One region of the Janthinobacterium sp. BJB304 genome, then DNA from elsewhere that is predicted to be linked to it. Evidence: predicted binding sites of a transcription regulator. Region 1 holds the regulator's gene; each other region holds the start of a gene.
The links. Region 1 encodes LexA, which represses DNA repair genes until DNA is damaged. Its sites were predicted from a motif close to ACTGTATNNNNATACAGT; they were not measured.

Region 2: the regulator LexA is predicted to act here: its motif matches at 1,296-1,313, upstream of imuA (translesion DNA synthesis-associated protein ImuA).
Region 3: the regulator LexA is predicted to act here: its motif matches at 1,543-1,560, upstream of dinB (DNA polymerase IV).
Region 4: the regulator LexA is predicted to act here: its motif matches at 1,662-1,679, upstream of CSQ95_RS19680 (DNA topoisomerase IV subunit B).

The regions. Positions count from the first base shown of each region.
Region 1 covers NZ_PDZN01000011.1:84,175-87,262, forward strand. Annotated here, with positions in the region: gene purF (amidophosphoribosyltransferase) at 1-108, shown strand, start outside; gene CSQ95_RS14805 (cystathionine gamma-synthase family protein) at 152-1,393, shown strand; gene lexA (transcriptional repressor LexA) at 1,597-2,232, opposite strand; gene CSQ95_RS29140 (hypothetical protein) at 2,265-2,465, shown strand; gene rpsF (30S ribosomal protein S6) at 2,508-2,897, shown strand; gene priB (primosomal replication protein N) at 2,918-3,088, shown strand, end outside.
Region 2 covers NZ_PDZN01000020.1:54,004-57,091, reverse strand. Annotated here, with positions in the region: gene CSQ95_RS21950 (DNA polymerase Y family protein) at 1-591, opposite strand, end outside; gene imuA (translesion DNA synthesis-associated protein ImuA) at 518-1,267, opposite strand; gene CSQ95_RS29290 (hypothetical protein) at 1,678-2,343, shown strand; gene CSQ95_RS29285 (hypothetical protein) at 2,381-2,599, shown strand; gene CSQ95_RS21935 (lactate permease) at 2,764-3,088, opposite strand, start outside.
Region 3 covers NZ_PDZN01000025.1:1,474-4,561, reverse strand. Annotated here, with positions in the region: gene CSQ95_RS24130 (recombination-associated protein RdgC) at 1-230, opposite strand, end outside; gene dinB (DNA polymerase IV) at 348-1,502, opposite strand; gene CSQ95_RS24120 (S9 family peptidase) at 1,665-3,088, shown strand, end outside.
Region 4 covers NZ_PDZN01000017.1:9,224-12,311, forward strand. Annotated here, with positions in the region: gene CSQ95_RS19680 (DNA topoisomerase IV subunit B) at 1-1,582, opposite strand, end outside; gene kdpF (K(+)-transporting ATPase subunit F) at 2,046-2,135, shown strand; gene kdpA (potassium-transporting ATPase subunit KdpA) at 2,135-3,088, shown strand, end outside.

The DNA of each region.
Region 1 (3,088 bases):
GAATACCTGGACCGCCTGGAATATGCGCGCCACCATCCGAAGGCGGCAGCGCCCGAAGATACGCCGCGTTCCCAGCTGAACCTGAACCTGGCAACGACAGAAGCGTAATTATCTTGCCCGGCTAGCGCCGGGCTTTTTTTGCTCCGCGATCATGAACGATAAAAAAAACTACGGCTTTACCACCACCATCCTGCATAACGACCGCCGCAAGGGCATCGAGCATGGTTCGCTGCACAAGCCCGTGCACACTTCCGTCGCGTTTGGTTATGCCGATGCGCGCCAGCTCGCTTCCGTATTCCAGGGCAAGGAACCCGGTTTCCGCTATGGCCGCCAGGGCAACCCGACCGTGTCCGCGCTGGAAGACAAGGTCAACAAGATGGAAGACGGCGTGGCGACCTTGTGCTTCGCCACCGGCATGGGCGCCATCGGCGCCGTGGTGCAGTCGCTGCTGCGCGCGGGCGACCATGTCGTCTCGTCGGCCTTTTTGTTTGGCAATACCAACAGCCTGTGGCAAACGGTGACGGGGCAGGGCATCGCCGTATCCTTCGTCGACGCCACCGAGGTGGCCAACGTGGCGGCCGCCATCACGCCTGCCACGCGCATCGTGTTCGTGGAAACCATCGCCAATCCGCGCACGCAGATCGCCGACCTGAAAAAAATCGGTGACCTGTGCCGCGAAAAGGGCATCTTGTACATCGTCGACAACACGATGACGACGCCGTATTTGTTCCGCCCGAAAGCCGTGGGCGCGGGCCTCGTGGTCAATGCCTTGACGAAATCCATCGGCGGTCACGGCAATGCGCTGGGCGGCAGCTTGACGGACACGGGCGTGTTCGACTGGACGCAGTATCCGAATATTTTCGAGAATTACAAGAAGGCGGCGCCCGCGCAGTGGGGCATCGCGCAAATCCGCGCCAAGGCCTTGCGCGACTTCGGCGCGTCCCTGGGGCCGGAAGCGGCGCACCATATCGCCGTCGGCGCGGAAACCATGGCCTTGCGCATGGACCGCACCTGCTCGAACGCTTTGGCGCTGGCCGCCATGCTCGCCGCCGACCCGCGCGTGGCGGCCGTGCATTACCCGGGCCTGGCGTCGCACCCGCAGCACGCCTTGGCGAGCGACCTGTTCCGCAGCTACGGTTCCTTGTTCAGCTTTGAGCTGAAGGATGGCATCGATTGCTTCGATTTCCTCAATCGCTTGAACCTGGCTATTCCCGCGAGCAACCTCGGCGACACGCGCACCCTGGTCATTCCCGTCGCCCACACGATCTTCTACGAGATGGGCGCCGAACGGCGCGCCAGCATGGGCATCGCCGAATCGCTGATCCGCGTCTCCGTCGGTATCGAGGATGAGGTGGATCTGCGAGAGGATTTCCGCCAGGCACTCGATGTATAAGTCGCCGGACAAATGAAAGGGCCGCAACAGTCATGCTGTTGCGGCCCTTTGTTTTTCGCCGTTCAATGGTAATGTCTTCGTGCCTTCAGAAACCGTAGCGAGCAAGTCCAATATCGGGTTGAGTAGCGGAGCTGTACATTGGTACAGCGAGCAACGGATGCCCGAGAGTGGGCTGCTCAGTAGGTTTATGAGGGCGCGCTCAATCAGTGCCAGCTGCGCATCAAGCCGACTGCTAAGCCTTCCAGGGCGAATTCATCTTCCGGCGACACGGTGATGACCTTGAAGTCTGGGTTTTCCGGCAGCAATTCGATGACGGAACCCGTCTTCTTGTAGCGCTTGACGGTGACTTCGTCGCCGATGCGGGCCACGACGATCTGGCCATTCTTGGCGCTGTCGACCTTTTTGACGGCCAGTAAATCGCCATCCATGATGCCGGCGTCGCGCATGGACCAGCCGCGCACCTTCAGCAGGAAGTCGGGCTTGGCCGAGAACAGGGCCGGGTCCACGTTGTAGCTCGCTTCCAGGTTTTCCTGGGCCAGGATGGGCGAGCCGGCGGCCACCCTGCCGATCAGGGGCAGCGACATCAGCAGCGCCGCCGGCACTTTCGATGGCGGCGCTTCAGCTGCCGCGCCGATCAGGCGGATGCCGCGTGAGGTGCCGGGCGAAATCTCGATCGCGCCCTTGCGGGCCAGGGCCTGCAAATGCTCCTCCGCCGCATTGGCCGATTTGAAACCCAGTTCATTGGCAATTTCGGCACGGGTGGGAGGGAAGCCCGTGTTTTCAATCGCGTCCTTGATCAGGTTCAGGATTTGTTCTTGTCGTGCTGTCAGCTTGATCATGAGCGGTGGGTGCATACTAAAATGCTGTCTATATGAACAGTCTGTATTTTTGTACAGTATCGCCCACTATGCAAGGGGATTTCCGTGTTTTCGGCGAATTTCGCAAGAAATACTTGTTCCCGGTCGAAAAGCACGGTGGCGCGCGGGCTTTTCGGGCGCTGGCGCAAGCAATGATTGAAACGTTTGCAAAAGGCGGTTATAATCTTCGGCTGACCTTCCCACACCCGTCTTGACGCCGGGGTGGGCGATTATCAATCCGACCTGAAGGAGTTTGCATGCGTCATTATGAAATAGTCTTTATCGTCCATCCGGACCAAAGCGAGCAAGTGCCCGCGATGATCGAACGCTACAAAGCCAGCGTAACCACCCGCGGCGGTTCGGTTCACCGCGTGGAAGATTGGGGCCGCCGTCAAATGGCTTACTCGATCCAAAAGCTGCCTAAAGCACACTACATCTGCCTGAACATCGAATGCGACAACGAGACCCTGGTCGAGTTGGAAACAGCATTCAAATTCAATGATGCCGTGTTGCGTCACCTGACCGTTAAAATGAAGAAAGCTGAAACAGCTCCTTCGCCGATGATGAAATCGGTACAACGCGAAGACGCGGCCAAAAGCCACCGCACCGAAGCACCAGCAGCCGCTCCAGCCGCAGCAGCAGCTTAATTTTTGACCAGGATCGTGCGCTGAACCAGCTACAAGTCACCGCCATCATTGCCGAGCGCGAAATATTGCGCTATACCCCGGCAGGGCTACCGATTGTGAATGCAGTATTGCAACACAGTTCGCAGCAGATGGAAGCAGGGATTGCCCGTTTGACCGAGTTTGATGTTGCCGCGCTAGCCGCTGGCGAAATT
Region 2 (3,088 bases), on a different contig from region 1:
CAGCGTACTGGCGCCGATACCATCGAACCAGGTAAGGAATGGCGCGGCGGATGGAACAAGTGAACAGGGTAAGCCGTCAAGGCGGAAAGCTAGAGTTGCAGATTGCAGACACCTTCTACGCGGAGAATGCCGTCCACTCTTTACGTGGGCAAGCAGCCAGGCACCTTCCGCCGTCGGCGCCGCACCCAGCCGCCCGGTAAATCCGAGGCGGCGGATGCTGTCGCGTACCCGCCGACACAATGAAAGTGGACCGCCAAACAACGCAAGACTCGCACCGACATCAAGCAACAAGCTGAAATCATCAGTAAATGCAACCTCGGGCGTGAACTGCAACATGGCCATGGCAATGGAATCAAGCGCACGCGATTCCTTTTCTATATCTCGATCCAAGATGATCGTACCAGGTGAAATGGTTGCCACGCCACCAGACCGCATGCCGACTCGCACGCCGGCATCGACCGCTTCTGTCGAAGCGACCACCACTTTCCCACCATCCACAACCACATACGAGCCTGCATCAGACCAAGACGGGCGGAGCGTTTCGAGCGGTAACAGCGGCAGGTATAAAGTTAACAGCAGGGGCGTTTTCATGATGCACGGGGTGACGGCCAGTAGGCATATCAACAAGCGGAATAAATAGGGTTTTATCGGAGACAGGACCACGTCGCTTTAAGACTTCAACGTGGACACCACCCATCGCTGGTCGAACTCCCAGCCGAAGAGACGCGGGCGAAGCTTCACTCGCGCACGCCATAGGACGAATCAGCCAGAACAAGGTTTCCGCGCCCTGGGCCGCCAAATTCAAGCGACGCAATGAATCGGAACGGATATGGTTCTGCCAAAACACGACAGCACCGCAACTACCATTTTTAAGTATTTGTTCCGTCGTCCAAAGAGCGTCCCCGGTACTGGGGGCCCGAACCCATAGCAATCGACCGACATCAATGCCCCATATCTTGAATGCAAGCGAATGCGGGATATAAGGAGGCTGGACCAACACAATTCTTTGCTTATCCGACAACTTGGCAAGCAATGGCTTAAGCAGCTGCAACTCTCCGATACCCGATTGCTGAACCAGCAACTCGATAAGCGACGAACGAGGCCAGCCAGCACCAGGCAATTCTCCATCCAGCAACGCATATCCGGACGAACAGCTGACATCGTGTGACACTGCCAGTTCACTTGCCCGCCAGACGTGTGAAATCACCAGAGGATCAGTGACCTCCACAGAGAATTCAGAGCAAACTTGAGAGCAGAGCAAAGCCATGAGAGAGCACAATCGTTATCAACATAATACTGTATATATATACAGTGTATGCGTGATTGTTTGATTGTGCAAGAGGCAGCTTCAGCTGAAACGGGGAAGCGGGGAGGGGAGGTGCAGCGGAACGGAAAGATAGGTCAAGGAATGGCCGCCACCTTCACAGGGTCTCCACGTCGAGGCCGAGGTCACGGCCAAGCACACATTTCTTCTCTCCGGTATCAGTGCGAAGGCACAGATCGAATACCGTAGTAGCTGTTGACGCCTCTAACATGGGAACCGCACCAAATAATCTACTTTCCAAATATCTGTCAGCAGCCGCGTCAGCCTTATCACAACAGTGCGTCACAATAATCTTGCTAAATTGAAAACCCACTAGTAGCATGAATGACACAACAACAATTATCGGAGTCGACATGAAATCGATTATTAAGTTTTCTATTTTCGCAACTTCAATTGCCCTGTCAAACGTTGCTAACGCAGGGGTCGAGTGTTTCACCCGCATTTCAGCTCAGCTAACGACGAAAGACAACCATTGCGTAAAACATTGCAGTACGTGGGCTGAACGAGTTCCACCACAAACGATTCAGCTTGAAATGCCGGACTCATTCAAACAAAAATCGGCGTTCTTCAAGAATCCACAAGTAGCATGCTCTGGCGGAACGTGTGGTTTTGGATCGTTCCCCCCCATCGGCGTTACATCTCCAACCAATATTTCCTATACATTTAGACATCACAGTCGCCCGGCGATAGTCACAATATCAGCAGAAGTGTGCATCTTGAACGATGCTGTTCCCCCTGTTCCTCCTGTTCCAAATCCTCCAAGTGGGCCAAGCAAGCCAACTCCGCTAATACCAACGCCGCCTTCAGTTCCCGTACCTCCGCAAAAAGAACACGTTACCCGCGAAGCCGGTCCCATGGATGCAAATGACTGCGCACGTATGAAAAACAACTGGATGGTCAATGCGAGACAGTACTGCAGTCCATACAACGTGAACATTATTGCCACCAATCTTACCTGTGCCACCGATGCAGATCGACTAGGCCGCTCTGTATCTGGTGTGTTTTTGTGCGTAAAATAGTAAACATCATTCGCGATAAATTTCCAGGGAATAAGTGATGAGTTCCAAGACAACTATCGAAAACGTTGGCAACATGAATGAAGCCTTTATCGAATTTGCCGGGCAATATGACACGATCTGCGCCGAGTGCAACCAGCGCTGTTGTTCGCCCTGTACTGCCAACGGCGATATAACCAAATGTGCTTACACCAAGTTTGAGAACTGCTCGGTATGCGGCCATGCCTCATCAGTTCATTTTGCAGGGCCTCATGAATAAACAAAGCAACGATTGCAAAAAAGACTTGGGACAAGCGTACGTGGCCTCACACTGATTCGAAGCACTGTGAGGCCATCATTTCGTAACGCCACGTTCAATCCAAGACGTCTCATGCAAGACGCTTTCGCTCAAGTTGCTTCGCTGCCCATTACGTCCTGATTCCTTCACGTCGCCTTCGCTGGCCATTCATCGAGGCACAGTTCGAACGCCGCGATCCGCGCATCAATCATGCTGTCGATACGGCGCTCACGCACTTGCTGTTCGGCGCCGAACAGATCGAGCCGGTCTATTAGGTAGACCGCCAGCGCCGCCACGATCGCTGTCAGCGAGCCGACGACAATCGCAGTGGCGCCCGCAGCCAGCGGCCCCAGCACAATCAGATACTTGCCGACGACTTCTTCCAGCATAATCCCGCCCGCCACCACCAGTGCGCCCGTCATCAGCTTGGAGGCCGCATGCATTGCGTCGGCACCAGACATACCTTCCGGG
Region 3 (3,088 bases), on a different contig from region 1:
ATGACGGTGGCCGGCAGCAGTTTCTTTTCCGTGCCCAGCAAGATCAGCATTTGCTTGTTGACCACGTGGACCAGGCCGCCGTTCGGGCGTGGCGTATCCCAGCCCTGGCGCATCAGATCCATGCTGGTCGCCGGCGTAAATTTGTTCGAGGACAAGGCCTCTTCCAGTTGTTCTGGCGTGTAAGCCCACGGTGCGGGCAGGCGGTAAATCTGAAGATTCTTGAACCACATAGTTTTTGTCTTCCGTTTGTTTCAGTAGTGCCAGGGGAACGCCATTCTACACTTTCGACACGGGAATGCCGTCAAAAACGCGGACTGGCGCGGGTTGTTGATGTATGGGGAATGCCGCTACAGGGCGGGAAACAGCTCCGCCTGGGCTGGCGCCTGCCGCGTCATGACGGCCGGATCGGACAAGGTCGAGATGCGCACGCCCAGCAGGCGGATTTTCTTGTCAAATGGCACGCGCCGCAAGCAATCGCGGCTGGCGCGCAGGATGGCGGCGGCGTCCGCCGTGGCACTGGGCAGGGTGATATCGCGCGTGACCGTGCTGAAATCCTCGAAGCGCAGCTTGATGCCCACCGTGCGCCCCGCCAGCGACTGCTTGTCGAGGTCGCCCGCCACGCGCGTGCACAGGCTTTCCAGCTTTTCCGACAGGGTGGCGCGGTCGCGCACCACCTGCAAGTCGCGCTCGAACGTCGTTTCACGACTGACGGACTTGGTTTCCCGGCTCGTCTGCACGGGCCGCTCGTCGATGCCCAGCGCCGCCTGGCGCAGCCAGCCCGTGTACAGGTCGCCGAACTGCGTGCGCAGCATGGCCATGTCGGCCCGCGCCAGCTCGCCGATGGTAATAATGCCCAGCGCTTCCAGCTTGGCCGTGGCTTTCGGGCCGATGCCATTGATCTTTTTCGCCGGCAAGGGCCAGACCCGCGTTTCCACATCCTCGGGCGACAAAATGGTCAGCCCGTCGGGCTTTTCCAGATCGGAACAGATTTTTGCCAACAATTTGTTCGGCGCCAGGCCGATCGAGCACGACAGGCCCGTCGCCTCGAACACGGCCGCCTTCAGGCGCGCCGCCATGGCCGGCGCCTGCTCGCCATGTTCCGTCAGGTCGACATAGATTTCATCGATGCCCACGTTCTGGATGATGGGGCACAGCTGTGCCACGGCCTGCTTGAAGCGGGCCGAATACTCGCGGTAAGCCTCGAAATCGGCCGGCAGCAGGATGCTGTCGGGCGCCAGTTTCGCCGCCTTCATGATGCCCATGGCGGAAAACACGCCAAACTTGCGCGCCGCATAGGTCGAGGTGGTGACGACGCCCCGCCCCACGTAGTCGCGCATGCGCGCGAATTGCCGCGTGCCGTCTTCCTGCAACAGGGGCTGCTGCAGCCGGCCGCCGCCGATGACGACGGCTTCGCCGCGCAATTCCGGATATTTCAACAGTTCCACGGAGGCAAAGAAGGCATCCATGTCCAGATGGGCTATCCAGCGGCGCGGTTCAGGCAATGTAGGGGCAGATGTGGTCAAGGACACCTCGCGGCGGGATACTGTAGTTATATACAGTATCGCTGGAAATGCCCATGGATGCAAGTTGAAACGCACGCGCTCCGCAGTTGCTTTTCTCAATAGCAAGATTACAATCCTGACACGACTATAAAAGGAGTTGCCTTGTCTACAGCACATCAAGCTTTGCGCCGCCTGGCCGTCTGCTCATCCATCCTGCTGTCCACGCTGGCGCCATCCGCGCTGGCCGCCGATGCCGCCGCCACCGCACCCATCGCCGCCAAGACGGCCTGGCAGGAAACGCGCCACGGCACCGTGGTTACGGACGACTACCGCTGGCTGCAAAAGAAGACCGATCCTGCCGTGATCGACTACCTGAATGCGGAAAACGCCTACACGGCGGCCGTCACGGCGCCGATCCAGCCGCTGGCCGACAAGGTGTATGCGGAGGTCAAGGGCCGCATGCAGGAAGTGGACCTGTCCGTGCCTGCGCGCCAGGGCAACTTTTACTATTACACGCGCGTGGAAGCGGGCAAGCAATATCCAATCCATTGCCGCCGCCCCGTCGGCGCCAGCGGCGCCTACGATGCGCAGGCGTTTGAAGAAATCCTGCTGGACCAGAATCAATTGGCCGAAGGCCACAAATTTTTTGCCGTACGCGCGTTTGCCATCAGCCCGAACGAACAATTGCTGGCCTACACCACCGACACGACGGGTTTCCGCCAGTACGAATTGCATGTCAAGGATTTGAAGACAGGCAAGTTGCTCACAGACAGCATGCCGCGCGTGACGTCCCTGGCCTGGGCGGCGGACAATGCCACCTTGATGCTGGCGCAGGAAGACGCCACCACCAAGCGCTCGGACCGCGTGTTCCGTCTGGCCTTGGGCGGCACGCCGCAACAGGTCTACCACGAGCCGGTGGAACAGTTCGCCATCCACGTGGACCGTACGCATGACAAGCAATTCTTCGTGCTCACCTCGGGCAGCACGGATACGACCGAAGTGCTGCTGCTGCCAACGAGCAAGCCGGAAGGCAGTTTCCAGAGCGTGCTGAAACGCGAAAAAGGCCACCGCTACGTCGTCGAGCACCGCGACGGCCAGCTGTATATTCTGACCAACAAGGATGCGAAGAATTTCCGCGTCGTCAGCGCGCCGGTCACCGCCCCTCAGCCGAAGAATTGGAAACCCGTCGTGCCGCACAACAAGGATGCCGTGATCCAGTCCATCGACGTATTCCAGGGCTACCTGGTGGTGATGGAAAAGGCCCGCGCCCTGAACCGCGCGCGCATCCTTGATTTTGCGCAAAAGAACTGGAAAACCGTGCAGTTCGACGACCCCGTCTACCTGGCCACGGCGGCCGGCACGCCGGAGTTTTCCGCCACACAATTTCGCATGTCTTACCAGTCGCCCGTTACGCCGCCCACCGTCATCGACGTCAGCATGAAGGATGGCAAGCGCACGGTACTGAAACAGCAGGAAATCGTCGGCGGCTTTGACGGCAGCCGCTACACCACGCAGCGCCTGTGGGTGAAGGCGCGCGACGGCGTGCAAGTGCCGCTATGGATCGTCTACAAGAAGGGCGTCAAGCT
Region 4 (3,088 bases), on a different contig from region 1:
GCAGTACCTGGATGTGCGAGCCATCCACGTCCGCATCCGACAGGATGCAGATCTTGCCGTAGCGCAGGCCCGACAGGTCGGGCGAATCGCCCACGCTGTGCGGATCGACGCCGATGGCCACCGCAATGTCGTGGATCTCGTTATTGGCGAACAGGCGGTCGCGGTCCGTTTCCCACGAGTTCAACACCTTGCCGCGCAGGGGCAGGATCGCCTGGAATTCCTTGTCGCGGCCCATCTTGGCCGAACCGCCCGCCGAGTCGCCCTCGACGAGGAACAGTTCATTGCGCGTGATGTCCGACGATTCGCAGTCGGTCAGCTTGCCCGGCAACACGGCCACGCCCGAGGATTTTTTCTTTTCCACTTTTTGCAGCGAGCGCTGGCGCGACTGCGCCTGCTTGATCACGAGCTCGGCCAGCTTCTTGCCGTAGTCGACGTGCTGGTTCAGCCACAGTTCCAGCGGCGGCTTGGTGAAGGTCGACACGAGGCGCACGGCGTCGCGCGAGTTCAGGCGCTCCTTGATCTGGCCCTGGAATTGCGGGTCCAGCACCTTGGCCGACAGCACGAACGATGCGCGCGCGAACACGTCTTCCGGCAGCAGTTTCACGCCTTTGGGCAGCAGCGAGTGCATCTCGACGAAGTTTTTCACGGCGCCGAACAGGCCGTCGCGCAAGCCCGATTCGTGCGTGCCGCCATTCGAGGTGGGAATCAGGTTGACATACGATTCGCGCACGATGGCGCCTTCTTCCGTCCACGCCACGACCCAGGCCGCGCCTTCGCCTTCGGCAAAGCCTTCCGAGTCCGGGCCCGCGTATTGCGCGCCTTCGAACAGGGGAATCAGGGTTTCGCCATTTGATACCTGCGCCAGCGTTTCGGTCAGGTAGCCGCGCAAGCCTTCCGCGTACTGCCAGGTCTGCGTATCGCCCGTCTTCGCGTTGGTCAGCGTGACGGTCACGCCCGGCAGCAGCACGGCTTTCGAGCGCAGCAGGCGTTGCAGCTCCGTTTGCGAGATGTTCGGCGAATCAAAGTATTTTGCATCGGGCCAGGCCGTGACGCGCGTGCCGGATTTCTTGCCGTCGCGCGGGGCGGGGCGGGAACTCAGGGGCTCGATCACGTCGCCGTTGGCAAACACCATGTGGTGCAAGCCGTTGCCGTCGCTTTCCTTGCGCCAGACGGTGATTTCCAGGCGCGTCGACAGCGCATTGGTGACGGACACGCCGACGCCGTGCAAGCCGCCCGAGAACGCGTAGGCGCCGCCCGAACCCTTGTCGAACTTGCCGCCCGCGTGCAGCCGCGTAAACACGATTTCCACCGTCGGCACGCCTTCTTCCGGGTGCAGGCCGACGGGAATGCCGCGGCCATTGTCTTCGACGGTGATGCTGCCATCCGTGTTCTGCGTCACGGCGATATGCGTGCAATGACCGCCCAGCGCCTCGTCGGAGGCATTGTCGATCACTTCCTGAATGATGTGCAGCGGATTTTCAGTGCGGGTGTACATCCCCGGGCGCTGCTTGACGGGTTCCAGTCCTTTCAGGACACGGATGGATGATTCGCTGTAGTCGGATGCTGGTTTTTTAGTGGCCATACGTGTTCAAGCTAAGTAAAGACAGTGGTTGGAACGCCAGGCCAGGGCACTGCGGGACGCAATGACAGCGGCGGCGATAACTGTATGAATATACAGTATATCCCGTCCAGCGTCACTGGGGGAGGGCAGTGCGGCAGGCTTGGCGTCCTTGTGCGGACGCTCGCGCATTCTATCTTGTCCGGCGAGCAATAGCGCTACTCCAGGGCAACAACGGTGCGCCGCGCGCGGGGTTTTGCGCCAATTGTGATGGATTTTATGCGGTAAAGCCGCCTTTTTTACATCTTGTTTACAGCTGCCTTCCCAGTCTTTACGAATTTTTTAGACCCTTTTGGCTAATCTGCTCACTATCAAAACAAACCTGAATGAGGGTGGGAATGGATCTCGTATATCTCGGCTTGATTGCCGTGTTTTTCGTCGTGGCGGCCGGCTTTGCCGTCGCCTGCGACAAATTAGGGAGCGTCAAATGAACGCGTTTTATGTGCTGGGCGCCGTCGTCTCGGCCGGCCTGCTCGTGTATTTGCTGGTGGCGCTGCTGAAGGCGGAGGAACTGTGATGACGACGCAATCGATACTGTTATTGGTGGCCTTCCTGGCCGTGCTGCTGGCCGCCGGTTATCCGCTGGGCCTGTACATGGCCAAGGTGGCCGGCGATGGCCCCGTGCGCGGCCTGGGCTGGCTGCAAAAGCTGGAAAACCTGCTGTACCGCTGGTCCGGCCTTCCCGCCGACAAGGCCATGGGCTGGAAAAGCTATGCCATCGCCCTGATCGTCTTCAATACCGTGGGCGCCGTCTTCGTCTACGGCCTGCAGCGCCTGCAGGGTTTCCTGCCCTTGAATCCCCAGGGCCTGGGCGCCGTTAGCCCCGATTCCTCGTTCAATACCACCGTCAGCTTCGTCGCCAATACCAACTGGCAGGGCTATGGCGGCGAACAGACCATGAGCTATCTGACGCAGATGCTGGGCATGGCGTGCCAGAATTTCTTTTCGGCGGCCACCGGCATCGCCGTGATCTTCGCGCTGGTGCGCGGCTTCGCCTCGCGCTCGGGAAAATCGATCGGCAATTTCTGGGTCGACCTGGTGCGCTCGACCCTGTACATCCTGCTGCCGCTGTCCCTGGCCCTGTCCGTCGTCTTCATGGGCGAAGGCATGATCCAGAATTTTTCCGCCTATAAGGAAGTGACCCTGCTCGATCACGTGGCGTATGAAACGCCGAAGGTGACGGCCGACGGCCAGCCCGTGCTGGACGCCGCCGGCAAACCCGTGATGGAAGCGCAAGTGGCGACGACGCAGGCGATCGCCATGGGCCCCGTCGCGTCGCAGGAGTCGATCAAGCTGCTGGGCACGAATGGCGGCGGCTTCTTCAATGCCAATTCCTCGCATCCGTACGAAAACCCGACCGTGCTGTCGAACTTCCTGCAGATGCTGGCCATCTTCATCATTCCCGCCGGCCTGTGCTTCACGTTCGGCCGCATGGTGGGCGACATGCGCCAGGGTTGGGCCGTGCTGGCC